2 regions of the Paenibacillus sp. S02 genome follow, and region 2 is predicted to be linked to the other one. Evidence: predicted binding sites of a transcription regulator. Region 2 holds the regulator's gene; the other holds the start of a gene.
The links. Region 2 encodes LexA, which represses DNA repair genes until DNA is damaged. Its sites were predicted from a motif close to CGAACATATGTTCG; they were not measured.
Positions count from the first base shown of each region.

Region 1: the regulator LexA is predicted to act here: its motif matches at 13,695-13,708, upstream of recA (recombinase RecA).

Region 1 covers NZ_CP073682.1:2,319,094-2,334,233, forward strand. Annotated here, with positions in the region: gene KAI36_RS10365 (ClpP family protease) at 1-381, shown strand, start outside; gene KAI36_RS10370 (YlzJ-like family protein) at 378-590, shown strand; gene KAI36_RS10375 (FtsK/SpoIIIE family DNA translocase) at 694-3,372, shown strand; gene sleB (spore cortex-lytic enzyme) at 3,603-4,454, shown strand; gene yfmF (EF-P 5-aminopentanol modification-associated protein YfmF) at 4,615-5,895, shown strand; gene yfmH (EF-P 5-aminopentanol modification-associated protein YfmH) at 5,898-7,178, shown strand; gene ymfI (elongation factor P 5-aminopentanone reductase) at 7,199-7,966, shown strand; gene KAI36_RS10400 (DUF3243 domain-containing protein) at 8,069-8,323, shown strand; gene KAI36_RS10405 (DUF3388 domain-containing protein) at 8,551-9,324, shown strand; gene KAI36_RS10410 (RodZ domain-containing protein) at 9,355-10,491, shown strand; gene KAI36_RS10415 (hypothetical protein) at 10,576-10,740, shown strand; gene KAI36_RS10420 (YajQ family cyclic di-GMP-binding protein) at 10,885-11,376, shown strand; gene pgsA (CDP-diacylglycerol--glycerol-3-phosphate 3-phosphatidyltransferase) at 11,587-12,174, shown strand; gene KAI36_RS10430 (competence/damage-inducible protein A) at 12,270-13,538, shown strand; gene recA (recombinase RecA) at 13,778-14,839, shown strand; gene KAI36_RS10440 (regulatory protein RecX) at 15,035-15,140, shown strand, end outside.
Region 2 covers NZ_CP073682.1:3,292,348-3,307,487, forward strand. Annotated here, with positions in the region: gene KAI36_RS14450 (23S rRNA (cytidine(2498)-2'-O)-methyltransferase RlmM) at 1-175, opposite strand, end outside; gene KAI36_RS14455 (ABC transporter ATP-binding protein) at 198-971, opposite strand; gene KAI36_RS14460 (thioredoxin family protein) at 968-1,282, opposite strand; gene KAI36_RS14465 (cyclic-phosphate processing receiver domain-containing protein) at 1,279-1,617, opposite strand; gene KAI36_RS14470 (deoxyribonuclease IV) at 1,690-2,538, opposite strand; gene KAI36_RS14475 (Fpg/Nei family DNA glycosylase) at 2,528-3,346, opposite strand; gene KAI36_RS14480 (TIGR01457 family HAD-type hydrolase) at 3,417-4,265, opposite strand; gene rnz (ribonuclease Z) at 4,730-5,659, opposite strand; gene metH (methionine synthase) at 5,739-9,179, opposite strand; gene KAI36_RS14495 (1,2-dihydroxy-3-keto-5-methylthiopentene dioxygenase) at 9,461-10,003, shown strand; gene KAI36_RS14500 (HAD family hydrolase) at 10,105-10,899, opposite strand; gene KAI36_RS14505 (hypothetical protein) at 11,055-11,564, opposite strand; gene KAI36_RS14510 (DUF896 domain-containing protein) at 11,685-11,891, opposite strand; gene KAI36_RS14515 (LysM peptidoglycan-binding domain-containing protein) at 12,000-12,368, opposite strand; gene lexA (transcriptional repressor LexA) at 12,557-13,183, shown strand; gene KAI36_RS14525 (hypothetical protein) at 13,458-13,760, shown strand; gene KAI36_RS14530 (hypothetical protein) at 13,997-14,161, shown strand; gene KAI36_RS14535 (hypothetical protein) at 14,203-14,343, shown strand; gene KAI36_RS14540 (PLAT/LH2 domain-containing protein) at 15,042-15,140, shown strand, end outside.

The DNA.
Region 1 (15,140 bases), 970 kb from region 2:
ATGAACGGTCTGGTCATTGGAGTACCACAAACTTTTGAATACATGGAAAAAATGCAGGAACGTGTTGTACGCTTCGTCGTTTCTCATTCTCGTATTACAGAAGAGCAGTTTAAGGAACTGATGTTTAAAACCGGTGAGTTAAACCGCGATATTGGTACAGCGGTTGGGGGAGCCGATGCAGTGAAGTATGGATTGATGGACGCGGTTGGAGGTATCGGAGAGGCTTTAAAACAGCTGAACACCATTATTGAAACGCGGCGTCAGCAAAACGGGATCGCTGGGATCCAACAGCAGGCCCCGTATGCTCCTTTTTCTCCCAGTGCCACAGGAACTCCTACAGAGACACTGTCAGGGGAGCATAGCGGGGAGCTACCTCAATGACACTATATACTGTAATGCCAATGGAAATGGTATGGCAAGGGATGTGGAAAGAGGCTGAGGAGCTTGCAGAGGTTCGGGTAGACGGTCTACTTATGCAGGTACAGCCGCTTGAAAGTCGTCGGGGGATCATTGTACGGTTGTTGGACTGTCCGCTGGAAGCCTACCTGAATCCGCGTTATGGACCAGGTCAAGTCATCGAGTGGTCGTAGAAGGTGTCGAATAGTATAGAAATAGGTCATTTACTGCTGAAAAAGAACATATGTGCGGATACCGGGTGACGTGGTATAATATTCTTCTGGGGGGTGACCTTGTATGTCCAGAAGAAGAAAAAGAAAAAAGAAAGCCGCATTTGGCGGAGTTCTAAAATTTGAAATTTACGGCATTGTGCTGATTACATTAGCGGTCATTGCGTTGTCGGGTGAAGCGGCAGTTGGTCGGTCGCTATCCAAGATGTTTGGGCTCGTACTGGGGAAATTCTATTTTGTTATCCCTCTCATTGGCATTTATTATGGTCTGATGGTGATGATTCACCGCAAGTGGCCGAACCAGTGGAACTCGCGTAAAACGGGTTTGCTCCTGTTGGTGTTTGCCTTTACACTTATGAGTTCAATTTCATCTATGGAGCAGCGTTTGGGGCCGATCAATGCGCTTCAGCCGGGCGGAGTGATGACCCAGATACATATAGATATGCGTGAGCAGTTGCTGTCGCCTGACCAGCAGGGCCATACCTCAATGCTGAACAAGGATATCAGCGGGGGGTATGTAGGCGCATTGCAGCTTACTGTTCTGTTGTGGCTGTTTGGTCTCACAGGAGCTAAACTGATCATGATTGTTATGTTCGTCATTTGTTTCATGCTGATGACCCAACTGTCCTATGTGGATTTGGTACGGATTGTAAAGACCAAGCTGCTGACAGTCGGGGGAAGCGTGCGCAAAAAATGGACTGGTAAAGCTACTCCGCTTTCGGCATCTAGCAAAGGTAGTGGAAATAGAAAAATCAAGTCTGAGCCGATTCCTGCCTATGAGGAAGACATGGATGATGACTTTGACGAAATGCAGCCTCCTGCACGCAAACAACCGATTTTCTTTCAGTTGTTTGGTCTCAAAAATTCAGATAAAGCGGACAAGGGGGAGCATTCCGTCGATACGGATGAGGATGATCATGATCTTTCATATGAAGCTGAGGACGCGCAGGCCCAGTGGAGAAACGGAAACCAGAGTGAAGAGCTGTCTGACGTAGTCGAACACGCTGAGCAGGAAGCTGCAATTCCGGTAAAGAGGTCGCCCATTATTAGGGATTTCTTCGAACAAGTAAAGCATGAGGAAAGAAGACCGGAAGCTGAATTTGGTGAGTCCCTGACAGGGGCAGAGCAGACAACTTCCATTATTGATGAATCCCTGGATGATGACTTTGTGGATGCCCATGCGAATACGGATATGGATGATTCGACAACGATCCAGGGGACATTAGAAGGTGCTCAGGGACAAGCTCAGACGATTGCAACTGGGGTTGCAGGCGAAGAGGCTGAAGGTACCCATACAGCTATTCCGGCTCCGCCGCCGCCTAAACCGTACAAGCTCCCATCGTTTCGTTTGCTTGCTAAACCACAAAACGCAGGCAAAGGTATGGGACAAAAGGATTACATGCAAACAGCACGCAAGCTGGAAGCAACGCTGGAAAGCTTTGGTGTGCGTGCGAAGGTGCTGGAGGTTGTCCGTGGCCCTGCCGTAACGCGTTATGAAATTCAGCCGGACATTGGAGTGAAGGTCAGCCGCATTGTGAGTCTGACGGATGACATTGCGCTTGCGCTTGCTGCCAAAGATATCCGTATGGAGGCTCCGATTCCTGGCAAATCTGCTATCGGAATTGAGGTTCCGAATAATGAAGTTTCTATTGTCACGATGCGTGAGGTAATGGAGACAACCGTTTTCCAGGAGTCAACTTCCAATTTATCCATTGCATTCGGACGTGATATTGCAGGACAGACGATTGTTGGTAATTTGGCCAAGATGCCCCATCTGCTTGTGGCTGGGGCAACAGGTTCGGGTAAATCAGTGTGTATCAATGGGATCATCACGAGTATTTTGTACAAAGCAAAGCCGGATGAGGTCAAATTTTTGATGGTCGATCCTAAAATGGTGGAGTTGAACGTGTACAACGGAATCCCGCATTTGTTGGCTCCGGTCGTGACTGATCCAAAGCGTGCCTCACTTGCATTGAAGAAAATTGTAGTTGAAATGGAAAAAAGATATGAGTTATTTTCCAAATCAGGAACCCGTAATATTGAGGGCTATAATAATCTGATGAAAGATAACCCGGATGCATTTCTGCCTTACATCGTCGTTATTGTGGACGAGTTGGCAGATTTAATGATGGTAGCTGCGGGAGATGTGGAGGATGCGATTGCACGACTTGCCCAAATGGCGCGTGCAGCAGGCATCCACCTTATCATTGCAACCCAGAGACCTTCGGTTGACGTAATTACCGGGGTGATTAAAGCCAATATTCCTTCACGTATTGCCTTCGGCGTTTCCTCGCAGGTAGACTCCCGTACCATATTGGACATGGGCGGAGCCGAGAAGCTACTCGGACGTGGTGATATGCTGTTCATGCCAATGGGTGCTTCCAAACCTGTCCGCGTTCAGGGAGCGTTCATGAGCGATCAAGAAGTCGAAAATATTGTTAACTATGTACGTGAACAGGGTGAAGCGCAGTATGATGAAACGCTAGTGCCGGAGGTGGAAGAGGTATCGGCTGATGCAGATGAAATGCTGGATGAGCTGTACGATCAGGCTGTCAACATCATTTTAGAGGCTAAACATGCTTCCGTTTCGCTCCTTCAGCGCCGTATGCGGATCGGTTATACACGTGCTGCTCGACTGATTGACTCCATGGAAGCTCGCGGAGTCATCGGCCCTTACGAGGGCAGCAAGCCCCGTGAGGTCCTTATCTCAATGGAGCAATATCAGCAAAATAAAGTTAGTTCCTAAGCATGATCTCTATCCAGCACTACATTAAAACGCTGTTTGTTCGCATGGTGGTTGTTCTAATATGACAACTCTAAGTGAACAAACAGCGTTTTTTTGTGATGTTTGTTTTTTTGAGGTGTGGCGACTACCTGCTGAAAGAAGATTAAAAGGGTGAATAGCTTTAAGCGGAGCTTGTCATAATAAACGTAGCCATCCTGTTAATCCCACAAAAGAAAGGTAGAGCGCAGCATATGAAAAAGACAATGGTCTGGATTTGCACGGGTATCCTCGCAGCCTCGGCTATTACGTACACAGGACTTTTTAAAAATGACTCTGCACAGCAGCAAGCAGAGCCGCTGAGCACACAGCAGAAAGTACAAGCGGCGCAACCTTCCCAGCCGACATTCAGCTCGGGAGCGGTTGATTTTGGATCTTACGGTCAGGATGTATATGAGTTGCAATCACGTTTGAAGTTGCTGGGCTTTTTTGGCGGGAAAGTGGACAGCCATTTTGGCAGCAGTACACTAAAAGCTGTCAAGGGTTTTCAAAAGGAATTTGGCATCCGTCCCGATGGAGTGGTCGGAGCAAAGACGAAATTAAAGCTGGTGAATGCTACTCCTAACTGGAAGCCAACGGAAACTCCTATGCATCGTAACAATCAAGGTTCCGCTCAGGGACAGACAGCGGACAATAACGATAAAGCGGATCAAAATGATGAAACGATGGGATCGGCCAACACCATGGGACTATCTGAAAATGATCTTAAAATTATGGCCAACGCGGTCTACGGTGAATCCCGCGGCGAGCCATTTGAAGGACAAGTTGCCGTCGCGGCTGTTATTTTGAACAGGGTTAAGTCACCCAGCTTTCCCAACTCACCATCTGGAGTGATCTTTCAGCCAGGAGCTTTCACAGCTGTAGCAGACGGCCAAATCTGGCTCACACCGAATGAGACTGCACAAAAGGCGGTACGCCAAGCCCTGAACGGCTGGGACCCAAGCGGAGGATGTCTTTATTATTTTAACCCAAAAACAGCCACCTCCAAATGGATTTGGTCCCGTCCGCAGGTGAAAACCATCGGGGAGCATATTTTCTGCATGTAAAACGCCGAAGCAGCCGGGAGCTTGTCTCCGGTTGCTTCTTGGCTTTTGCATGGTTAGAATAAAGATTGGTACACTTTACCTCTTTACAGGAGGATGATTTACAGCAGCTAATGCTAATCAAAGGCTAGACGCAAATTGACGTCACAAAGGAGTTTTGGACTTGAACAAAACAGGTTTCGAGCGTGGCACACGCAGACAACTGAGGATTCATGTACTGCCGACCAAGCGCTTTAAGACGTTTGCCATATCGTTGTATGTAGGTACTCCGCTACGTGAGGAAACCGTAACCCGAGTGGGGCTGGTACCTTTCGTTCTGCGACGGGGTACAGAATCGTATCCGCAGACTACACAATTCAGAGAACAGTTAGAACAATTGTATGGCGCGGGTTTCGGATTCGATGTATACAAACGTGGAGATTATCAGATCGTGCAATTTCGCATGGATACGATTAATGACAGCTTTGTAAACAGTCCGGATAGTTTGCTGGATCGTTCGTTTGCTTTTCTCGGAGAAGTGCTGACGAAGCCTGCATTGGAAAATGGTGCATTTCAAACGGGATACGTCCAGCAGGAACGAGAAAATGTGCGTAAAAAGCTGGAATCTATAGTTAACGATAAAATACGTTATGCTGGCGAGCGCTGTATGGAGGAAATGTGCAAAGATGAGCCTTATCGTCTGCACCCTCTTGGTCAACGATCCGATCTGGACAGCATAGATGCACAGAGTTTGTATCAGGCTTATGGAGAATGGCTGAATCATGCTAGCATGGATTTATACGTTGTGGGAGATACGACGCTGGAAGAAGTTGAGAAGTTTGTTGATCGTTATTTTCAATTGAACCGTTCAGCGGAAACAGGGTATGTTCCTGAACAGCCCAAGTCAGTAGAGCGTGAGGTTCAAACCGTTGTAGAGCGTCTTGATGTGAACCAGGGCAAGCTCAACATGGGGTTGCGCACCCCTATTACGTATGGAGACGATCGCTATGCTTCTGCTCTGATGTACAATGGCATTTTGGGCGGGTATCCGCATTCAAAGCTGTTCGTTAATGTAAGGGAAAAGGAAAGTTTGGCGTATTACGCTTCATCGCGGTATGACGGGCATAAAGGGATTGGTACGATTCAATCTGGTATCGAAATTCCTAATTATGAAAAAGCGGTTACTATTATCCGCAAGCAACTGGAAGATACGCAAAATGGAGCGATTACCGAGCTGGAAATGACCCAAACGCAGGCGATGATTCGCAACTTGCTGAAGGAGATGCAGGATTCCGCTTTTGAAATGATCGCCTATGATTTTAACAGACAGCTTTCCGGTAAAGAGCGGACGGTAGATGAACTGCTGAGTCAGGTGGAGGCAGTCAAGGTGCAGGATGTTCAGGATGCCGCCCGGACGTTCCGACTGGACACTATTTATTTCTTGAGAGACCAGAAGGGGGAATAGCGGTGGAGCATATACCTTATGAGCATTTGCAGGAAACGCTGTACTATGAAGTAATGGATAACGGTTTACACGTTTATGTGTTGCCCAAACCGGGTTTTCAGAAGACGTACGCCACATTTGCGACTAAATACGGCTCGGTTGATAATCATTTCCGCGTAGAAGGTCAACAGCCCGTAAAGGTGCCGGATGGCATAGCCCATTTTTTGGAGCATAAAATGTTTGAAGAGCCTGAAGGAGATATTTTTGCTACCTTTTCCTCTAATGGGGCATCGGCGAACGCATTTACGAGCTTTGATCAAACAGTATATCTGTTTTCGGCAACTGAGCGTATTCAAGAAAATTTGACCACGCTAGTCAATTTTGTGCAGCATCCTTACTTTACAGATGAAAATGTAGAGAAGGAAAAAGGCATTATCGGCCAGGAAATCAATATGTATGAAGATAATCCCGATTGGCGGAGTTACTTTGGTCTTATCGAGGCGTTGTACAAGGTACATCCGGTGCATATTGATATCGCAGGTACTGTTCAATCCATCAGTACGATTACAAAGGAAACGCTGTACAGTTGCTATGAAGCTTTCTACCACCCAAGCAATATGATTCTTTTTGTAGTGGGCGGAGTGGATCCAGCTGAAGTAATAGAACTGGTACGTAACAATCAGGCTAAAAAGGACTATAAGCCGCAGGGAGAGATCGAGCGGATTTTCGACGATGAACCCACTACAGTTGCAGAACCACGTCGTGAGGTAAAGCTGGCCGTTTCTCTGCCAAAGCTACTGTTTGGATTCAAGGAGGCTGAAGTAGGCCTAACGGGTGAAGAATTGCTCCGTCATGATCTAGAAACCAAGCTGATGCTAGATCTCCTGTTTGGCTCCAGTACACAACTGTATCAAAAGCTCTACGATGAGGATCTGATTTCGGATAGTTTTGGTCATGAGTACAATAGTACGCAGCAATATGCATTCTCTGCAATCGGTGGGGATACCAAAGACCCGGATCGGCTGTTGGCGAGAATACGTGAAGAGGTGGAGTCCATCCAGAAGCAGGGCTTTGCAGCAGAACATTTTGAACGGGCGCGCAAAAAGAAAATCGGTGGTTATCTGCGTACACTCAATTCACCAGAAAATATTGCGCATGAATTTACAAGACATCGCTTTCGGGGCAGCGATTTTTTCCAACTGCTTCCGATTTATGAAAGTATCACGCTTGAGGATGTAAATCGCCGTCTGAAAGACCATATCCAGTGGGATCAACTCGCAATATCACTAGTGGTGAGTCCGTAATGTCCAGGGAGAGGGAAACGATGACCACCGAGGGCGGAGAATTAAAAGCGATTGGCGATACAACCGTACTGATTACAGGAGCAAGTGGCGGAATTGGTGCGGCTATTGCTGAGCGTTTTGCAGCTGTAGGGATGAATGTGGTTATTCACTACATGAAGTCCCATGAAAAAGCAAATGAAGTTGCCCGTCGTTGCATGGCTTATTCAGGCAAGGTAATGACCGTGTCAGCGGATCTGCGGAGCAAGGAGCAAATCGAACGCATGCGTGAAAAGCTGGATAATCACGGGATGAAGCCGGATATTCTTGTGAACAACGCCGGACTATCTCATTATGGGCTGTTGACAGATGTTTCGGAAGAGGAATGGGACGAAGTGATGGCTGTCAATGTTAAGGGAACCTTTCTGTGCACGCAGGTTTTTATGCCGCATATGATTTCCCAACGCTATGGCCGCATTGTGAATGTTTCATCCGTGTGGGGGATATGTGGTGCTTCGTGCGAGGTGTTGTATTCCACCACCAAGGGAGGCATTAACGCTTTCACTAAAGCGCTGGCTCAAGAGGTAGCACCTTCCGGGGTGACAGTGAATGCTGTAGCTCCAGGTGCAGTGGATACGTCGATGCTGGATCATTTGGATGAAGGCGAAATTACCAGTTTGGAAGAAGAAATTCCTGCCGGACGATTGGCTCGACCTGATGAAATATCGTCCCTGGTTTATTTTCTTGCGCTTCCTGAGTCAGGTTATATTAATGGTCAGGTCATAAGTCCTAACGGAGGATGGGTGACTTAAGGGAAATATCGCTTGGAGGAATCCACCAGTATAGTAAGCGTCTGAGAAGAGCATATTACAACTGTTGATTTTAAATCTGAATCATCTAAGGAGGATTTAAGTATGTCAACAGTTGTTCAGAATTTTGATGTTTGGAAAAAGTTCCTTGGTCAGCGTGTAGAGCAAGCGGAGAAGTTGGGAATCAGCCAAGATACCATTTCAGAGCTTGCTTATGAAATCGGTGATTTTCTGGATGAGAAGGTCGATCCAGCCAACCACTCCAACCGCGCACTGAAAGAACTGTGGGGAGTTGCCGATGAGGACGAGCGTCACACCATCGCCCGGCTAATGGTTAAATTGGCCAAGAGCAACGCATAAGTAGGAACCAACATGAAAAGCTCCCTTTTGGGGGCTTTTCTGTAATGGTTACAGAGCTGTTCTTGTAATTCCATTGTAATTTATATATCATAAACGTGATTGAGGCTTACAACACAATGCAGCCTATCAAATTTCAATAATTGGTTTTGTCGAAAGATGTTATTTTATGATACAATAATGCTTTGATTTGGAGTTGTTGACGGTTTGAATGTGAATGAGGTGCTAACGTGACGGAAGAAACGAAACAGTGGTACATGGAGTACAAGATACATAAAAATCGACCCGGACTGCTGGGAGACATTGCTTCCATGCTTGGTATTCTGGGGGTTAATATACTGACGATCAACGGTGTTGAAGGCGAAAGACGGGGGATGTTGCTTGAAACGGACGATGACGAGAAGATACGTATTCTCGGAGACACGTTAAAAAAAGCGAGCAACATTACAGTCACGGCCTTACGTGCTCCGAGACTGGTTGATATATTGGCAGTAAGACACGGCCGTTACATCGATCGGGATTCGGATGATCGTAAAACATTTCGCTTTACACGCGATGAGCTTGGGTTGCTGGTCGATTTTTTGGGTGAAGTATTAAAGAGGGACGGCAATCAGGTGATCGGTCTTCGCGGGATGCCACGTGTGGGCAAAACGGAATCCATTATTGCCAGTAGTGTATGCGCAATGAAGCGTTGGACTTTTGTGTCTTCAACGTTACTACGACAGACGGTGCGCAGTCAGCTCTCTGAAGAAGAAATGAACCCAAACAATGTGTTTATTATTGATGGTATTGTGAGTACAATTCGGTCAAATGAAAGACATTATCACCTGCTTCAGGAAATCATGAGTATGCCAAGTACTAAAGTGATTGAGCATCCTGATGTATTTGTACGTGAATCAGGATACAGCTTTGACGATTTCAATATCATTATTGAACTTCGCAATAATCCGGCTGAGGAAATTATTTATGATACCTTTACAGCCAGTTATACAGAAGATCTTTAAATAAGCGTAATTACACAAGGAGATGATGACATGTCAGAACTGGGTCAGCAATTAAAGGAGGCCCGGCTGCAAAAAGGATTGAGCCTTGACGATGTTCAGGAAATGACGAAGATACGCAAACGTTATCTGGAAGCCATTGAGACGGGCGATTACAAAGTGCTGCCGGGAAGCTTTTATGTCAGAGCTTTTATTAAAACATACGCTGAAACGGTCGGGTTGAATCCCGATGAGATTCTGGAAGGGCATCAAAGCAATGTGCCTGAACCTGAGCCGGAAGCAGTCATGGAGCCTGTTACACAGAAACGCTCCAGCCGTCCCGCCACGATTGGTAATCTTAAATGGTTGCCTACAGCGTTAATGTGGCTTTTTCTAGTTCTCATTGTTGGGGTTATTTATGCTTATTGGGTGAGCAACAACCATTCAACTCCAAAAACAGCAGAAAACACAACGCCGATTACAACACCAAGTACAACACCAAGTACAACACCAAGTACAACACCAAGTACAACACCAAGTACAACACCAAGTACAACACCAAACACAGCACCAAGCACGTCTACTCCTGATACCACTACGACACAGCCGAACAGTGGTCAAACGACGGCTCCAAATGGTGCTGGCGGGCAGACTCCTGATGCGGGTCAAACTGGCCAAACTCAGCCAGATGGTACCGGGAGTACGGATGCTACTACTCCAGATACTGGACAGCAGCCGGGTACGACTACGCCACAACAAGGTGTAACTGTGGCACAGGACGGCAAGCAAGGCAAGACGACGATTTTCAAAGTTTCCAGTTCAACGGGAGCCGCGGTCAAGGTTGATATTAAAGCGACGGGCGAAAGCTGGCTTGAAGTGTACAAGGGAGAAAATTCCCGTGGAGAAAAGCTGAGTTATGGTATGACTAAAAGTGGAGATGCCATGTCTTTCGATATTGGTCCAGAAGGTTTATATATCAAATCAGGACGGTCTTCTGCCACAGATATTTCCGTAGCAGGTCAACCGATAACCGATAATAAATCGACTACTCGTGTACTGATCCAGCAAGGAGAAGCTTCTTCGACCGGAACGAGCGCAGGAGTGACGGGTTCACCTGCAGATTCTACGACAGGTAGCAGTACGGATTCAGCACAAAGTGGTACAGATTCTACAACTACTGATGGTGAATAAACGCCTTGGTGCGAGGAAATACTAATGACTGTAATTCCTGGAAAGGCAGTCATTTCATTTTCCGCAAAGTGAGGTGTATACGTTATGACCGTCAGCTGGATTGTGACTGGGCTCGGTATAATTGTCAGTTTACTGGGCTATTATCTGACACCGAATGCATGGGGCTATGGCATACTGGGCTTTGGTCTTGCTCACATTGTGCTTGGACTTTTGGATATGTTCCGAACTCCAACACGAAGCCATAATTAGATATTTTGACCGTAAATGAAATAAAGGCGTTTTTGTCAGGAAAACTGGCAAGAACGCCTTTTTAGTCAACGGATTATTGGATTTTTGTAAATGACTAGCCTATAATTAGATATTGAACTTTGTTGTGGAAAGGAAAGTGAAACGATGGCTTCAGAAAATTCATTTGATATCGTCTCCAAAATGGATATGCAGGAATTAACGAATGCGGTTCATCAGACGGAGCGTGAAATTGAAACACGATTTGATTTCAAGGATAGCAAAAGTAGCCTCAAGCTTGAGAAAGAAGCTCTTACGATTGCATCGGAAGACGAATACAAGCTGAATGCGGTGATTGATATTTTGCAATCTAAAATGGCCAAACGAGGTCTGTCCCTTAAAAATGTGGAGTATGGCAAATTGGAACCCGCCTCTTTAGGTTCAGTGCGTCAGCGTCTTTCGCTTAAGCAGGGAATTGATCAGGATAATGCCAAGAAAATTAACATTCTTATTCGGGACTCCAAGCTAAAAGTTAAAAGTCAGATTCAAGGTGATCAAATCCGAGTGACTGGAAAAAACAGGGATGATTTACAGGCGATCATTCAATTGCTGCGTAAAGCTGATTTGCCATTGGAGCTTCAATTTACAAACATGAAATAAAGCCGTTTTCCCTCATACATTTTGTAGGAAAAAATGTTGCTTGATGTGCGGCAGGTTATTTTGACATGCGTTTTGCGCCATATTATACTTGTAACGAAAATGCAGACAATTCAGGTGTATAGCGCTCGTCGATAGCGATTTACATAGGATTGAATTTAATCCGAAAACTGCCATTTGTAATCAAGTACGATAATCAGGGGAGAGTGTGTTGTGAATTTACCCAACAGAATTACAATAACGCGGATTTGCCTTATTCCGGTGATGATGCTGGCTTTGCTGGTGGACTTTGATTTTTATCCGCCGCCGATTGAGATCGGAGCTTTCAAGCTGCCGTATAATCAGCTGATTGCGGCTATCATTTTCCTTGTAGCAGCCAGCACGGATGGTCTTGACGGATATTTGGCACGTAAAAATAATATGGTCACCAATTTGGGCAAGCTGTTGGACCCCCTTGCTGATAAGCTTTTGGTAACCGCCATTTTGGTTTCCTTGGTAGAAATGGGAAAAATCGATTCATGGATTGTCGTTGTGATTGTTAGCCGTGAGTTTGCGGTTACGGGTCTGCGTCAGATTGCCTTACTGGATGGTTCTGTGGTTGCTGCAAGCAATTGGGGCAAATTGAAGACGATCATCCAGATCGTTGCTATTGTAGCGTTGCTCATTAATAATTTCCCGTTTGTTTTTCTTGGTATCCCGTTTGATTTAATAGCGATATGGGCAGCGGTGTTGATCACGATTTATTCGGGTATTGATTATTTTGTGAAAAATATCCACTTGCTGAGCTCCTCCAAAGTTTAACAGGATAAATTTTATGGAAGCAGCAATAGGGACTAAACTTATTGCTGTTTCTTTACATAATTCCCATAATATTCGCAGTACAGGAGGAAGAATTGATGAAAGCTGAAATAATTGCAGTAGGTACAGAGTTATTGCTCGGACAAATAGTGAATACAAATGCTCAATATTTGTCACAAGAGTTGGCTACAATCGGAATCGATGTATATTTTCAGACTGTAGTTGGCGATAACATAGATCGGCTTCAGGAAGCGATAAGAATTGCTCAGAAGCGTGCGGATATTATTTTGTTTTCGGGCGGTCTGGGACCGACTCAGGATGATTTGACGAAAGATGCGATAGCGTCTGTATTGGGGCGAAAATTGCACATTGATCGTCTTGCAATGGACAAGCTAGATCAGTTTTTCCGTAACCGTGGGGTAGAAATGACCGAGAATAACCGCCGGCAGGCACTTTCTATCGAAGGCGCTACTCCGCTTGAAAATGAGACAGGGCTAGCTGTGGGCGACGCAATTGCACAGGACGGTAAATTTTATGTAGTTTTGCCTGGACCGCCTAAGGAACTTAAACCCATGTTTGCAAACCAGGCGAAACCTTGGTTGCTTCAGCAGGCATTGAGTGGTGAGGAGATGCCAATTTATTCAAAAATGCTAAAATTTGCAGGGATCGGTGAGTCAGCTCTTGAAACCCATTTGTTAGATCTGATCCAATCCCAGACAGACCCCACGATTGCTCCTTATGCCAAGGAAGGGGAAGTCACGATCCGTATATCCACCAAGGCGGCTAGCGAAAGTGAAGCATTAATTAAGCTGACGGCTACAGAAGTAGAAATTCAGCAGCGTCTTTCGGAATATATGTATGCAAGCGAAGATGTTACGCTGGAGAAGGTTATCGTAGATCTAATGGCCAAACGCGGACTCACTGTGAGTGCGGCAGAAAGCTGTACAGGTGGAATGCTGATGGAACACATCACTTCTATACCTGGCAGTGCTGTTATGTTTCAAGGTGGCATCGTGTGTTATTCCAATGAAATGAAGATGAAATTGCTCAACGTGCCTAATGATTATTTGGAAGGGGATCATGCGCCAGGCGCAGTGAGTAAGGAAGTAGCCCTTGTGCTTGCAGAGCAGGCGAGAATGATCATGGACAGCGATTTTGGACTTTCAGTTACTGGTGTAGCTGGGCCCGGGTATTCGGAACGGAAGCCAGTTGGTCTGGTGTATATTGGCATTGCTGAGCGCGACAAAGAAACGGAAGTACATGAGCTGAGACTGGGTGGTAACCGTGAAACAATCCGACTGCGATCAGTCAAAGCAATTCTGTACAGATTGTGGCGCAGACTGGTAGAGAACGAGAAACTCTCTTAATTATCTATGTACAGTGTGGCTCATAGAGTTGTTTTAGATAGATATTCATGATATAATCATCTTATCGGAAGAACCGTTGCAAAGCCTTTTGCCAGCGGTTCTTTTTTTATTTTAAGAGACAGGTGTAATTATAGAAGAGTTGCATGAATAAAAAAACGAATGTATGTTCGAAAAAATGCTTGGCAAGCGTGTCAAAACAAGGTATTATTAAAGCACAAACAATGAAGGATGTGAGTTTATTGTCAGATCGTCGTGCTGCGCTGGATATGGCGCTCCGTCAAATAGAAAAGCAATTTGGTAAAGGTTCCATTATGAAGTTGGGTGAGTCCACCCACATGCAAGTGGAAACGATCCCCAGTGGTTCGATTGCTTTGGATATTGCGTTAGGAACGGGCGGCTTCCCGAGAGGCCGAATTATTGAAGTATATGGACCAGAATCATCCGGTAAAACAACAGTAGCTCTTCACGCTATCGCAGAGGTGCAAAAAACAGGCGGACAAGCCGCTTTTATCGACGCCGAGCATGCTCTTGATCCGTCGTATGCCAGCAAGCTGGGTGTCAATATTGATGAGTTGTTGCTATCGCAGCCAGATACAGGAGAGCAAGCACTTGAGATTGCCGAAGCGCTTGTACGTAGTGGAGCGGTAGACATTGTTGTTGTTGACTCTGTAGCGGCACTTGTGCCAAAAGCGGAGATTGAAGGTGAGATGGGAGATTCCCATGTTGGTCTTCAAGCTCGTTTAATGTCACAGGCATTGCGTAAGCTGTCTGGTGCTATTAACAAGTCGAATACCATTGCTATCTTTATTAACCAATTACGTGAAAAAATAGGTGTTATGTTCGGTAACCCTGAAACGACACCAGGTGGACGTGCTCTGAAATTTTACTCTACAGTTCGTTTGGATGTCCGCCGCATTGAAAGCTTGAAAAACGGTAATGACGTTGTAGGTAACCGCACACGTATTAAAGTGGTGAAGAACAAAGTCGCACCTCCTTTCCGTCAGGCGGAAGTGGACATTATGTACGGCGAAGGCATCTCCAAGACAGGCAGTTTGATTGACATTGGTACGGAGTATGACATTGTCGATAAGAGCGGAGCCTGGTATTCCTATGAAGGTGAACGACTAGGTCAGGGACGTGAAAATGCGAAGCAATTTTTGAAGGAAAATCCGAACATTGCTAGTACGATTGAACAAAAAATTCGGGTGGCCAGTAATTTGGTAACGACGGTTGTTCCACCTACAGAAGAAGAGTTGGCACAGCAAGCCAAGGAAGAACAGGAATTGCTGGAGCTTGAATAAAGCTTGGTGAATCCTGGTTTGTGAACTGGAGCCAGGGTTATGACACAGTCCGTTTGAATAGCATGATTCTGATGCCCTGCACAGTTGTGCAGGGCATCTTTGCATTGAATATGGCCTGCGTGTCAGCTACATTTTACTTTTGCGTGGCGGGCGTTCTCAGCTTGCTTTCGTGAATATCAAAGTGAGGGAAGCACATTGCAATTGGAAGATGAAGATGAACACACTTCGAAAGAAAATGAGCAGCAAGGCATTTCCCTTTTTCCTGATCATGAGGAATTGATGGTTACTAGGGTGGAACAGG
Region 2 (15,140 bases):
TTTCTTCCGCAGGTAATGTAGCCAGAAAAATTTCACCAGGTAAAAGCATCGTGCTTTTAACAGAGCCAAATATTCTTCTAAGCTCCTCTTGAGCATAGGGTGCAAAACCGTGATTGGCCGTACAAACAAATCTTGATGATGACAAAGTAGATTCACTTTGTTCATCTGTACTCATATATAGTTCCTCCAAAATAAAATTACCCTCCAGTGCACACCCGAATCCAGGGGCGTTCTCCATCCCAATCCAGCTCAACCGGAACTTCATATGTGTGCATAATCAATTCTTTCGTTAAAACTTCTTTTTTCGGTCCAGCTGCTGCGACCTTACCATCACGAATCAATGCAACATGCGTAAAGAGGGGGACAATCTCCTCAATGTGATGAGTCACATAGACCACTGATAAGTCCCGCTTGCGGAGCCGATCAATCTCGACCAGCATTTTTTCCCGCTCAAATAGATCCAACCCAGCACAAGGCTCGTCCATAATTAGCAGACGAGGTTCTGCCATCAGTGAGCGGGCCAGCATCACCTTTTTACGTTCTCCTTGAGATAACGTCCCCAGCGGGTGATGAATCAAGTCGCCTAAATTCATCCCCTCCAGCAAAGATATGGCCTTTTCTTTTGCCTCAGTCGGAATTTCCTGATAAAAGCGCAAAAAAGCATACGCACCTGTAGCGACCACTTCCCAAACGGGATCTTTTAGCGCCAGCTTTTCCAACAAAGTCTGGCTGATATATCCGATTTGTTTGCGAACTTCCCGCACATCACATTGACCATACATTTGCCCAAGCACTTCAACCGTACCACGACTTGGAAACATATACCCTGTCATCATTTCCAGCAATGTTGTTTTACCGGAACCATTGCGACCCAGAATAGCCCAATGTTCACCTTCTCGTATGTCCAGGCTTACATCGTCCAAAATCCGTCTTTCTTCCCGCTGCAACGTAATGCTCTTCATGGATATCATTCCATCACGCTCCTTATTTTGCTCAGCAAGTGTCCTACAGATTCCATTTTGTAGATGATTTCAGGATTTTTGTTTTCACCATTATATATAAGAAGCGCGGGAACACTGGATATCCGGTACTCCTGTACCAGTTCAGGAATATAGTTAATGTTGCTCTGCACCACTGCTTCTTCAGGGAGCAAATACTCTGCTACCTCCAGCATTTTACGGGCAGCCGCGCATGTTCCGCACATGGGAGTGTACACAAACAAAGCCAGCTTGCATCCCTCCCATATGGCACGGCGCGCCTCTTTTTGTCCGATCTCTTTCATCGTTCAGACCCTTTTCTGATCTCTCGCATACGCTCCTCGGGTATGGGCCCATTATGCACAGTGACTCCCTCTGGCTTATTCGCATAGAGTAGCTCGTACATGGCTCGCCGCCCCTCTGGACTGGAGGAATGCAAGTAAATTTCACGTGGATATAACCGTTTCCCTGCGATAGCAGCAGCCACATCCTTTCCCGTAGGCTGACCTGGACCCAAATCATAATCTAGCGATAGTATTGAAATAGGGTATTCATGAAGTAGCAGCAGACACTCATCCGCATCTCTTGCCAGCTTAAAGCCCGGAGGACAAGGCCGATAATCGTCCATAAACAAATACATCAACTTCTCCTCCTTTTTCCCATAAATGCAAGCTCACAAGCCTCAAAGATAGTTATTATCAAACAGACCGATTTACTCCCAGCTTAGAATCATTTGAATATCCTCCTGATGTGTCCCATCAGGTCCCGTCTCACTCTCCAAAACGATAGGAATACCTCTTACAGCCTTCTGATCTGTCATCCAACGCATGCCCTCAGTACCAATGTAGCCTTGCCCCACACGGGCGTGTCTGTCTTTTTTAGAGCCAAACGGGTATTTGGAATCGTTCAAATGAACTCCGCACAGAGCTGACCAATAGCCGAGACGATCCCCTTTTTCGATCAAAGCCTCGTCCATTCCACCGTTCCATAATCCCGCTGCATACGCATGACAAGTGTCCAAGCAAAAGCCGATACTGTCAGGATTACGGCACAACTGACGGATTTGCACCATTTCCTCAAGCGTGGTTCCCATGGGCCCGTGATCCCCCGCCTGATTTTCAATCAATATTTTAGCTTTTCCTTGCCAGCCTTCCAGTACATCATTAAAACAGTTAATAATGTTACGATAGCCCTCTAGCGGGTCTGACGAATGCATATGCCCAAAATGAACGACGATCCCTTTTGACCCACAGGCTTCAGCAATATCCAGATCATTGCGTAATGAAGCAATCGTCAGCTCATAAAGTTCCTGACCACGCCCGGACCCATGAGCCGGATTAACAGGATATGGTGAATGAGCAATGGATTGAAGCTGGTGCTCTAAACAGTAAGCGTTACAAGCAGCAGCAGCAGTAGCACTCCATTCCTTCAGCCTAAGACTACGAGGATTTTTCGGGAAATATTGAAATGAACGTCCCCCCTGCTCTCGCGCACGCATAGCGGCTTTGGAAAAGCCACCACGCGTACTCACATGGGAGCCGATGAGCAATTTAGGCATCATGCTGCTGTACCGGGCAATAAAATGCTTTTTTCCCCGCCAGTTCAACCCTTACAATTTTTCCGCCACTTGGAGATTCTTCTCCTTCGCGGTCATATACTCGACACTGATGATCAAATCCACCTGTTAGCGTGTCCCCTTCCATTAGAGGCATTTCCATGTACCCGCCTTCCGCAGTAGCTTCACGTAGTACGGATTGAGTGGCATGATATAGCTTTTCCACTTTTTCTGGCGACTGCACAATGTTTTGTACTTTGGAACCCGGTGTAAATCCGGCGATATAAGCAATTTCGTCCGAATAACAATTGCCAATACCCGAAAAAATCTGCTGATTCACCAGCGTTGTTTTCAAAATCCCCCGGCGTCCCTTCAGCCGTGCTGTAAACTTTTCCAACGTCATGCGGCGGTCTAACGGATCAGGTCCCAGGTCTGACAAAGCTTCTTCTGTTTCTTTAGCCGTTAGCAAGTGTAGATAACCTAAGCGCAGTCCGATAAAATAAAGCTTTACTCCACTAAAATCTAATTCGATCTGAACTGTACGATCTGGACGCTGCTCCTCCGTTCCCAGAAATAACAGCCCTCCCAACATCAGATGAAGTACAAGCCGCCCGCCCGTGTTTAAATGAAAAATCAAATGCTTGCCTCGACGCTCTAAATACACAACGGTCGTTCCCAGCAATTGCTTCTCAAACGTTTCCACTTCAGTATTAATGGACTTTTCACGGCTAACCTTCACTCCAGTAATCGGAATGTCCAAAATTTGTTTTGATAATAAGATTCTGTAGTTTTCCATTTCAGGAAGTTCCGGCATATCAACATCTTTCCTTTCGTAGCTACATAGCTTTTAATTCTCGCAAGTTTTGTAAGACATATACTTTCTATTATTTCAGCTCTTCTTTCATCCAGTCCTGCAGTTCAGCGAGATTTTCAAACATCAGGTCAGGCTTCACTCCAACGGTACGCACATGTTCATCCATATTAGCGCGGGTCGTCACGCCCGACAGGATCAGAGCTGTTTTACAACCTGCTGCTGCACCTGCCGCAATATCTGTAAGCATATTATCGCCCACAACCAGAGCTTCATCCGCCTTAATGTTTAAGCGGTTCAGCGCATAGTTCATCAATACGCTTGAAGGCTTGCCGATGACAATAGGCTTTACCTGTGAAGCCGCTTCAATTGCAGCTCCAATCGTACCTGCACCTGGCGTTAGCCCATCATGTGAAGGCAATTGGAGATCCGGGTTTGTCAAAACAAAAGTTGCTCCTTCCCGAATCCAACGCATGGCAGCGGCCAGCGCATCATATGTAAATTGACGATCTATCCCCTGCACCACATAATCAGGATGGTTCTCAACAAGCTGCAAACCGGCTCCTGTGAGTGCATCGCGTAATCCTGTTTCACCAATACAATAGACACGAGCTCCAGGACTTTGCTGTGCAACATATTGTGCAGCTGCTAACGCCGAAGTATATACTTCATGGCTGGCCGCTTCAATTCCCATACCAACCAAATGCTCAGCCACCGATTCGGGTGTACGTGAAGCATTGTTTGTAACATAAGCATAAGGTATCTGGTCTGTACGCAATCGGGATATGAACAGATCCGCACCCTTGATCATCCGATTTCCATGATAAAGTGTTCCATCCAGATCAATTAGTAACGATTTTATCGCAATCCCCTCCCCCACTTCAAATCCATTCACATCATAGCATTGAAAATTATAATTCATCTCATGAACGATGTTCTCCTTCTTATTTAACCACCTTAATTATTCAGGTCATAAAATAATCGGCCGTCTCCATTCATCTCATCTATCTTAAGTCAAAAATGCTTATCAAGTCCATGAATTGCTGGTAAACCGTCCAAAATGGCGCCATTCCTCGCTAAAAGCCGTCGCTTTCACATGACATAAGTTCACTTCTTCGTCGAAATCCATCGAAGGAGCTATTTCCTCAAAGGAAATCTACTGTATTTCCTGGACATGCTCAAGAAATAAAATCCTTTAAATTCGATATATAGAAACTCGAATATGACACGCCTCTATATGTGGTAGAACAAATTCATCCCCCACCACCGTGTACGGGTTCTCATCTCTTGTCGCATCCTGCGCTTTCCCGGAAAATAATTTGGGTGAAAAACAAAGGCACCGGGGCAAGCCCCGGCACCCATGAACATATCTTCTCCAATCGTTTATTAACCGATATCGGGTACCGGTAACAACACATGCTGCTCCGCAAGCAATGAATTGGGAAATATGCTTCGCGCTTCCTCCAGCAATGGCTGAAGCTGCTCCTGATCTTTATACCTAGAACTAAAATGCGTCATGATTAGCTGACCCGCACCTGCGGCTTTTGCAGCTTCCGCTGCTTGAAGCGCCGTACTATGATGATACTCGTATGCTGTATCTGCCAGTTCATGCAGAAAAGTGGCTTCATGAACGACGACAGTTGCATCTTGAGCCAGCACTACCGTATTCGGACAAGGTCTCGTATCCCCTAAAATCGTGATGATACGCCCTTTTTTCGGCGAACCCAGTACATCCTGAGGATGCAAAATAACTCCACCTTCTACCTCCACGCTTTCCCCACGCTTTAACTTACCGTACACCGGGCCGGGCTTAATACCATATCGCTCCAACAGCTCTTGGTTAAGCTTACCGGGCTTATCCATCTCTACAATTCGGTAGCCATAGCTGTCGATCCGATGATCCAGCAAAGCTGACTCCACCCGGAATTGACCGTCATCAAACAGAACCCCGCCCGTATGCTCCACAATATGTAGTTGGTAATTAATACGCGATTGGCTGATCCCTAAAGATAGCTCGATATATTGCTGGATTCCAGGCGGCCCATATACCGTCAGTGGTGTCGTTCCCCCCTGATACGCCCTGCTCGACAGCAGTCCCGGCAGACCAAAAAGATGATCCCCATGCAAATGGGTGATAAATATTTTTTCAAGTCTGCTTAGTTTGAGCGGCGAACGCAATACCTCTTGTTGAGTGCCTTCGCCGCAGTCGAACAGCCACATGCTTCTTCGTTCTTCCAGCAAACGAAGAGCGATGGACGTTACATTTCGTTGAATCGTAGGCACCCCTGCATTTGTACCGAGAAAATAAAATTCCATAACATTAACCTTCTTCCTGCTGACCAGCAAAAAACCTCCGAAGCTCGGAGGGTATTTGCTATCCCATCTGATAAAGGTGTTAAACCTTTTCGACGTTAAAATACTGCGCCTGAGGGTGGCTGAACACCATGGCTGATACAGAAGCCTCCGGTTCCATCATAAACCCTTCCGTCAGCTCAACGCCAATATCCTCAGGTTTTAACAACTGGAACAACGGCCCCTGATCCTCCAGATCTGGACATGCCGGATAACCAAAGGATACCCGTATGCCTTGATATCTGGCACCGTGTCGCTGTTTCATTGTCATATCGGCAGGGTCTGGGAACCCCCAGCTATCCCTGATAATATGGTGAAGCCGTTCCGCTAACCCTTCTGCTACTTCGAGTGCTACCGCTTGAAGTGCATGCGAGCGCAGATAATCCCCTTTATCTTTCCACTGGGTAGATATCTGCTGAATCCCATGACCAGCTGTAACGACCATGAAACCTACATAGTCCATAACCCCGGATTCCACTGATTTCAAGAAATCAGCCAGACATAGATAAGGCTCTACCTGCTGGCGCGGGAATGTAAATGTGTGCAGTACCTTGCTCACATCCGACGGATCATAGATCAGAATTTGATTTCCTTGGGACTGCGCTGGAAAGAAACGATACATAGCATGTGCCTGGATGATTCCGTCCGTCACAGCTTCAAACATAATGCTGTCCACGGTTTCCTTCAACTGAATCGCTTTCGGATCTTCCGAAGCCAGTAGCTGCTCAACATTTCCTTTTAAACCAAGATGATGCCCCATTAGCATCTGCATATTCACGTAAGGCAAAATATAATTCAGTGGATAATTACGCAGTACATGACGATCCGTATCTGGTGGAATATAGACGGGCAGATCCTGAGCAATGTTAGAGCGCACAGCTCGAGTGAGCTTAGGGAGCGGCTTGGCTTCCACGACTATTGCCGCTTCAGCCTCCCGCTCAGCCTCCATGTCCTCAGCCATTTTTTTGCGGGACTCAGGATTCATAAGCTTGTTGGCAATATCCAGCCCATCCATAGCATCCTTTGCATAGGCAACCAGACCATCATACTCAGGACGGATACGATTTTTAGTGAACTTACGTGTTAAAGCAGCACCACCAACCATTATTGGAATATCAATATTCGCATTTTTCAAATCCTGTGCGGTCAGCACCATTTGTTGTGCCGATTTAACAAGCAGTCCGGATAAGCCAATCATATCGGCCTTTTCTTCACGGTAAGCCTCAATAATGCGTTCTGGTGGTACTTTTATACCCAGATTCACGATATGGTAACCATTGTTGGATAGAATAATCTCCACCAGATTCTTACCAATGTCATGCACATCACCTTTGACTGTAGCCAACAAAATCTTACCTTTTACTGAGGATTCATTCTTCTCCATGAACGGCTCTAAATAGGCTACGGACGCCTTCATTACTTCAGCGCTTTGCAGCACCTCCGCAACAATCAGTTCGTTATTGTTAAACAGTCGTCCTACTTCCTCCATCCCCTTCATCAGCGGGCCGTTAATAATCTCCAGCGAAGAATATTTCACGAGCGCTTGCTCCAGATCTGGAATGAGTCCCTCCTTACTTCCCTCGACTACATAGGAAGCCAGTCGTTCTTCGAGCGAAAGGTTTGATATCTTTTCTTTTTTCTCCACTTTCTTATTACGGAATGCTGCTACAAAAGCGGATAAAGTATCGTCATTTGTTTTATAGATCAAGTCTTCCGCAAGTTTCCGCTCATGCTCTGGAATGGATGCATAACGTTCAAGCTTCTCAGTGTTTACAATCGCATAGTCCAGACCAGCTTTAGTGCATTCATATAAATAGACGGAATTGAGCACTTCACGACCCGCTTCCGGCAAACCAAAAGATACGTTACTGATGCCCAGGATGGTATGCACCCCGGGAAGCGCTTCTTTAATAATGCGAATGCCCTCAATGGTTTCCTTAGCTGAACCGATATATTGCTCATCACCTGTTCCTACTGGAAATACGAGCGTATCAAAAATTAAATCCTCCGCTGCCAAACCGTAACGGTTCACCAACAGATCATAAGAACGTTTAGCTACCTCAAGCTTATCCTCACGTGAAATAGCCTGTCCGCGTTCATCAATTGTTCCAACAACAACAGCGGCGCCGTACTTATGAATAAGAGGAGCCATTTTCTCGAATTTCTCTTCACCATCCTCCAAATTAATGGAGTTAATAATTGCCTTGCCTTGCGAATATTGAAGTGCTTTATCAATGACTTTAATATCCGTGGTATCAATCACCAAAGGTACCTTTACCTTGTTTACAACCAGTTTCAAAAATGCTTCCATATCCGTCATTTCATCGCGATCCGGGTCCTGCACACAAATATCAATGACATGCGCTCCGCTTTTTACCTGAGCACGGGCAATTTCAGATGCCTCTTCATACTTGCCTTCCACGATCAAACGCTTGAATTTGCGGGAGCCCAGGACATTCGTTCGCTCACCAACCATATACGGACGATTGTCCTGTTCAATATATACAGGCTCAATACCCGATACGGCAGGAGGATGATGACCTACCAGCGGACGCGGCTCAAACTGCGCCATACTTTCACTCATAACTCGAATATGCTCAGGCGTTGTACCACAACATCCCCCAGCAATATTCAACCAGCCTTTTTCGGCGAAAGCAGCCATTTTACGTGCTAATGAATCAGGCGATTCATGGTATTGGCCATTTTCATCGGGCAATCCCGCATTTGGATAACAGCTAATAGCTGCAGAGGACATTTCAGACAGAGAGCGAATATGATCACGCATAAACTCTGGACCTGTAGCACAATTCAATCCAATCGAAATTGGATGTAAGTGTTCAAGTGAGATGCAAAAGGATTCGATATTTTGTCCAGCCAACGTCGTTCCCATAGGCTCAATCGTGCCTGAAATCATTAGCGGAAGCTCGATACCTGTCTGCTCAAAAGCCTGCCGAATTCCGATGCTTCCAGCTTTGACGTTAAGTGTATCCTGTGAGGTCTCCAATAGCAGTACATCGACGCCGCCTTCAATAAGCGCCAAGGCCTGCTCTTGATAGCTGTCAATCAGCTCAGCAAATGTAACCCCACCTGTGACAGACAAGGTTTTCGTGGTTGGGCCCATAGCTCCTACTACAAAACGAGGCTTGTCCGCAGTGCTGTATTTATCCACCGCGTTACGCGCCAGTTTGGCCGCCACTAGATTAATTTCACGGGCACGTTCTGGTATATCGTAATCCGCCAAAACGACGGATGTTGCTCCAAATGTATTCGTTTCAATTAGGTCTGCTCCGGCCTTCAAGTATGCTTCATGAATCCCTTGAATGACATCCGGTCTCGTTAAGACCAGCATTTCATTACAGCCCTCCAGCTCTTCCCCACCAAAATCACCGGGGGAAAGGTCTTCCTGTTGAATCATGGTGCCCATGGCCCCATCAAGAAGGAGTATTCTTCGTTGTAATGCATCCTGCAAGCTAACTTTATCCAAATTTCTTCACCCCCGCAAAACGTTAAATCCTAGTTTAGCAGAAACCGTATCATTTAGATAGATTGAAGTAAAAACATACGTTTTATACAGGTTGTTCTTTGTAAAAACGACTTCTCTAATTCATTTTTATAGTTTGTAGCATTAAAGAACGTACTTAACCCTGCATCCTTTAGCTATAGTCATTTGCATTATAAAATGTTGAAATCCTGTATTGTACAACGTTTCAAGACATGGTATTCTTTATACAACATTAATCCAAGTGGAAAAGAGGGAATATATATATGGCCGAAATCTTAATACGTAATACGAATGAAAGAATTAGCGGTGAAGAACAAGTACGTGAATTTCTGGAGAGTCACGAGATATTGTATGAACATTGGGATGCTTCCAAATTGTCTGGGGAGCTGCAAGAGAACTTTACCTTAACAGATGATCAAAAGGCCGCTGTTCTCAAAACATTTGAACCCGAAATCAAGGATTTAGCCGCACGTCGCGGATATAAAATATGGGACGTTATCACTTTATCTGAAGCAACGCCGAATTTGGGCGAGCTACTGGCCAAGTTTGAGCAAATTCACACCCATACCGAGGATGAAATCCGTGCCATTGTCGCTGGTAAAGGCATCTTCATCATTAAAGGCCCTGAAGAGATCGGCTATTTTAACGTAGAGCTTTCACCGGGGGACGTTATCTCCGTACCTGAAAATATACCTCACTTCTTCACTTTAATGGAGAATCAAAAGATCGTCGCAATCCGCTTGTTCATCGAAGAAAATGGCTGGATTGCCGAACCGTATGAAGATCCAACCTTCATTAAAGCATGATTACGAATTTATCCTTGTGTGAATAAAAAAACTCCCTCTGCTCTGTAACAATCGAGCGAAGGGAGTTTTCTTAATACTTGATTCTGAAGACTATGGATTTCTTACTTTAACGATTGAATAATTCCGTCCAATTCAGACAGATGCTTGATCTGGAACTTCGGCTTGATCTCTGTGGTATTGGTTTTAGCGTTTCGGTTCACCCAGACCGAGTGTACACCTGCTGCCAACGCTCCTTGAATATCAGTCGTCAGCTTATCTCCTACCATTAAAGCATGTTCAGGCTCAATACCAAGAAGCCCCAAAGCATGCTGGAATATAGACGGATCAGGCTTGCCTCGACCAAATGAACCTGAAATAACTACATGATCAAAGAAAGGAGCTAATTGAGGAACTCCATCCAGTTTCTCCTGTTGTAGATCAGGGGAGCCATTTGTCAGCAATAACAGCTTGTAATGTCCCTTCAATTGTTCTAGAATTTCAAACGTTTCTTCATATACATGTGGACGCGCACGTCTTTCCGAAGCAAATTGGGTAGCCAGCTTTTCCGCCAACTTCTCATTATCTATCCCTAGTTGCTGTAGTCCTCTGCGCCATGATTCCTTTCGATAAACAGGGGCCAACTGTTCCAATTGGCGGAATTCAGGTTGCTCACCTGCTGTAAAATTCGCCCACAATCCTTCAAACGGATTAATGCCGATCATTTGAGTAAAACTAAAGGTTTCATAGGATTCATACAAAGCGCGTGCTTCCTTACGTACGGCTTCCTCAAGAGTTTTTGGATCAACACCTGCTTCACGGGAGCCTGTTTGACACGCTGCATCAAATGCCTCTTCTACACTACGTTCATCCCACAAAAGGGTATCATCAAGATCAAACATTACCGCCTGAATCGTCATCTGAATTATCCACTCTCTTTCCACAGTATATGTACGCCTATTTGCTTGATTAAGCATTTGAATCGTTATGTGTGCCCATATTAAGCAAGCGGCCGCAGCATGTTATATGAAATAACATCATACGGCCTTTGTTACAGAGCTACAGGCTAAATCAGTTATTTCTTGTCTACCTGTATCTGATTGGATAGCGCAAACTTCTCAAGTCGCTCTGCAATGGCATCCGTGTCATAGCGACCTAATGATTTTGTGAAAATAAAATTACCGCCCTTACCTTTTCTTTCAACAGTTACGTAACCCTTTTCAATCTTGATGGCTTTCATGTCCCCTGCCGTCATTGGACGTTCTCTACCACCTTTCAGCATATAGAGAGTATCCTTTCCCACTTTCAGATAAGGACGACGGATAAAAAAGATAACAGCCAGCATCAAGTACAGGCCGAATACAAGCCAATCCATCCCTCGCATACCGGTCTTAGTCAAAAAGTAACTCATAAGCATGTACAATACAGAAAGACCAGCCAGCATAATTGGCACAGTAATGTTACGGCCACGGAAAATATCCATTGCAGAACCTGCGCCGCTAATGGTTTGAATGCCTTGCTTTTTGCGCGATTTATTTAAATGCGCTGTGTTTTTGCGTACTTTTCTTTCAAATGATCGGGCCATCTCTCAATTCCTTCCCAGATATATTACATTAAAACAATTGCCTCAAAGCTGATCTATATAGATACCATGAAAGGTACCTAAAACAAAAGGCAAATTGCAGGCTTGGGCGCTTTAACAACATTAATGCTTCAGCCCGTCATTTCCTTTCGATGTATCATCGTCCACAAATTCAATCGTCTCAAGCTGCTGCCGAAAATTACGGCGAATGTTACCTAAATAAATTTCCCGAAGATTGGCGCGCTCTGTGGCTTCCTCTTCCGTCAAACCCTCGGATTTTGCTTTGCGCGCTAATTCATTAATGCGCTGTACCAAGCTGTCTATATCCAAATTGTGTCCCCTCCATAAAAGCAAAGATATAATACACTTTGACATGTAGAAAAGAGCTTGTCAAGGCTCCCGTATTGCGCTCCCTGACAAGCTCTAATAATCTATAGATCAGAAGTTAGGAAGCTTGAGTACCTGACCTGCCTGCACTCCCCGATCCTCCAAACCGTTAATCCGCACAATTCCTTCTATATATACCCGTGTATCCATTCGTTCCGGTTTATGATTTGCGGCAATCTCCCACAACGTATCCCCAGGTTGTACGGTCAGTTTAGTCACTTCTTCTTTGGAAGCTGAAGGTGCTGCGAAAACCGTAATTACACCTGCCCCTGCAATCCAAGCAACAATCACTATAATAAGAAGCTTAAGTAAAAGAGTATTGGTAATAATCTGCATAAAACGCGCCCTACCCTCTTTTCGGGTCTCCTGTAAATTTTCTAAATTCATCGGAAAAATACTTTGATAAGTGCTATATTTCATCATTGGCTGTGTCCTCCAAACGTTTGTTCTTATGTTTTCACAATATAACACGAACGTTTGTTTTGTTCAATAGAAAAGAGAACAAAAGTTCGCAATTATTTTCAGGGATTATTTAGAACTTATGTTTGTACGAACGGAGGTTCTATGCTATAATTTTCCCAAACGTTACTAAATGGGGTTGATACGGTATGTCTAAGATTTCGAGCCGCCAGCAGGCCATTCTTGAATTTATCCGCAATGAAGTGCGTCTAAAGGGATACCCCCCTTCTGTACGCGAAATAGGCGAGGCTGTCGGATTAGCCTCCAGTTCTACGGTTCATGGTCATTTGGATCGTTTAGAGAAAAAAGGACTCATTCGCCGCGATCCTACAAAACCACGGGCTATTGAGTTACTCGGTCAAGACGAATCGGATAACAGCAACTTGATTAATTACTCCATTAGTCGTGTCCCCGTCGTCGGCAAAGTAACCGCTGGTCTTCCTATTACGGCGACAGAAAATATTGAAGATTACTTTCCTCTTCCCCAACACTTTGTTGGTGAGGATAAAATATTCATGTTATCTGTTGTAGGCGAAAGCATGATTGAGGCTGGGATTGCTAACGGAGACTATGTAATCGTACGTCAGCAGCAGACCGCTGATAATGGTGATATTGTTGTAGCTATGACAGATGAAGACGAAGCTACAGTTAAAACCTTCTACAAAGAAAAAGATCATATCCGGCTTCAACCTGAAAATCCAGCCTTTGAACCGCTTCGCCTGACACACGTCAGCATTTTGGGCAAGGTTGTAGGACTCTTCCGGGACTTCCACTGATTTCTCGTTCTTTCTTCCCCGTTAATCTATCCACTAATACAAAACCGGCTGCCTAGGGCAAGCCGGTTTTGTATTGCTATTATGTATCTCACAACTATTTTTTCATTTCAGCAACCTATTCCTATTTTTTCTACTATAAATTCAGCCTCCTCATCTCAAATAATCCCCCACTGATCTTGAGCAGCTATACTGTCATGGGCAAAACTAATAGATCTTTTTTTGTTTTAGATAAATATGGTATATTAACTACTCATAGCTCTGTAGGAGGAATTAAATGAAAAAACTTGTAATTTCAGCGTTTGTTGTGATATTTATCGCCATAAGCTGTGTAGTTCCAACAATGGATCATTTGTATGCAAAAGAGAACTCACACATAACAACCTACGACCGTATTCAGTACATACAAATACTTATCCATTTCAGGTATTTAGAAAAGCAACTCGAAGCTGTAATTTTCGAAAGAAATAATTATCCAGAAGACAGCCAAGAATATAAACAGCTCTCTGAACAACTGAATCATATTCTTGCTCAAGAGGCGTACTACGAGAAAAAACTTAACACTCTTAATAGTAAATAATTTTCATACTAACTGCCTATTATCTTTATCTATACTATTAGACTCATGCCGACCTGCCTGTAACATTCTCCTGCAACGTAAAGTTGAAAAGGCGAAGACAGGTTCGCATGAGTTTTTTTATTAACCATTAGGAATATAGGTACTAGCTTCTTTTTGCTTTTAATAGATTTATGCTGATACATTACTATCACAATTGACATATGTATATAGCAGAACTAAGCAAAGGAGATATGCAGATGATCAGAAATAGAGTTAAAACGTATAAGCATCGCATCGGGAAAAACAGATATCTGGTCGTTAAAGTCTTTCAAGCCGCAGCTGCTAAAACAGGAAGCGGAAATGCACTAGCAACCAATGCCTTGAATATCAAAATTTCCAAGCGTAAGCATAAACGCCACTAAGATTTAACCGCACCTTCATTTCTTTGAAGGGAGGTGATAATATGAGCAGAAGACATTGCAAACGTGATTTGAGAAGAAGAAGATTAAACATCCGTTCCACTCAAAGAGCCACTGCGCGTGCAAGAGGTAACGCACTGGCTGTTAATCTGTTTAGCGTAAATGATAGACAACGCAGACGTTAATAATCGTTTTCAAGCAAAAGCGGGAAGGATTCTTCCTGCTTTTTTTGTGTTAAACGATACACCCAACTCCTAAATCCCATAGAACTGCTAAATTCAGTTGCCTTCCTTTTAAATACCATCGACATATTCAACTATGCTTCCACTGGCTAAAACAGAAGCGAAATAGTACCCAGTCAAAAGCAGCAGCATTCTTGACTCAAATACTTTGTGTACAACTGATCACACCTACAGCCCTAAACTTGCTTCAGCTTTTTTAACTTAAGTATTCCGGCTGTAAATCCATCTATGGTTTGTACGTTGCTGCATTGTTTGCTCAATTTTTTAATTTAAAACTTTATAAGGCCCCACTTGCCCACCACCGTATTCCACAACCTCCATCATATCCTACTCAGCGGCTGGACTACAGATGCTCTTATCTGACTTAATGCAGCTGAAAACAATTCGATATTGGATCAACACTTCATATGTATGATTCATGTTGGTCACCTCGACAATTCATTCTGGATAAGCGCAAAAAATCCTTCTCTAAATAATCATACCCTTACATGATTATTAGAAAGCTAATATCCGACACATAAAGATAAAATACAACAAACAAAGACAAGAAAAAATTTCTCTTCACAACCAATGAACTATGTACAAATACATTACACATGTATAACATTAAATACAAATACTAGAAAGGTGGTAACAATTTAATGAAAAAAGTATCTTTACTAGCATCAGTAGCAATGCTTATCTCATCTGTAGCTTTTGCTGCACCTTCTTTTGCAGATCAGGTCACAAGTGACACTTAT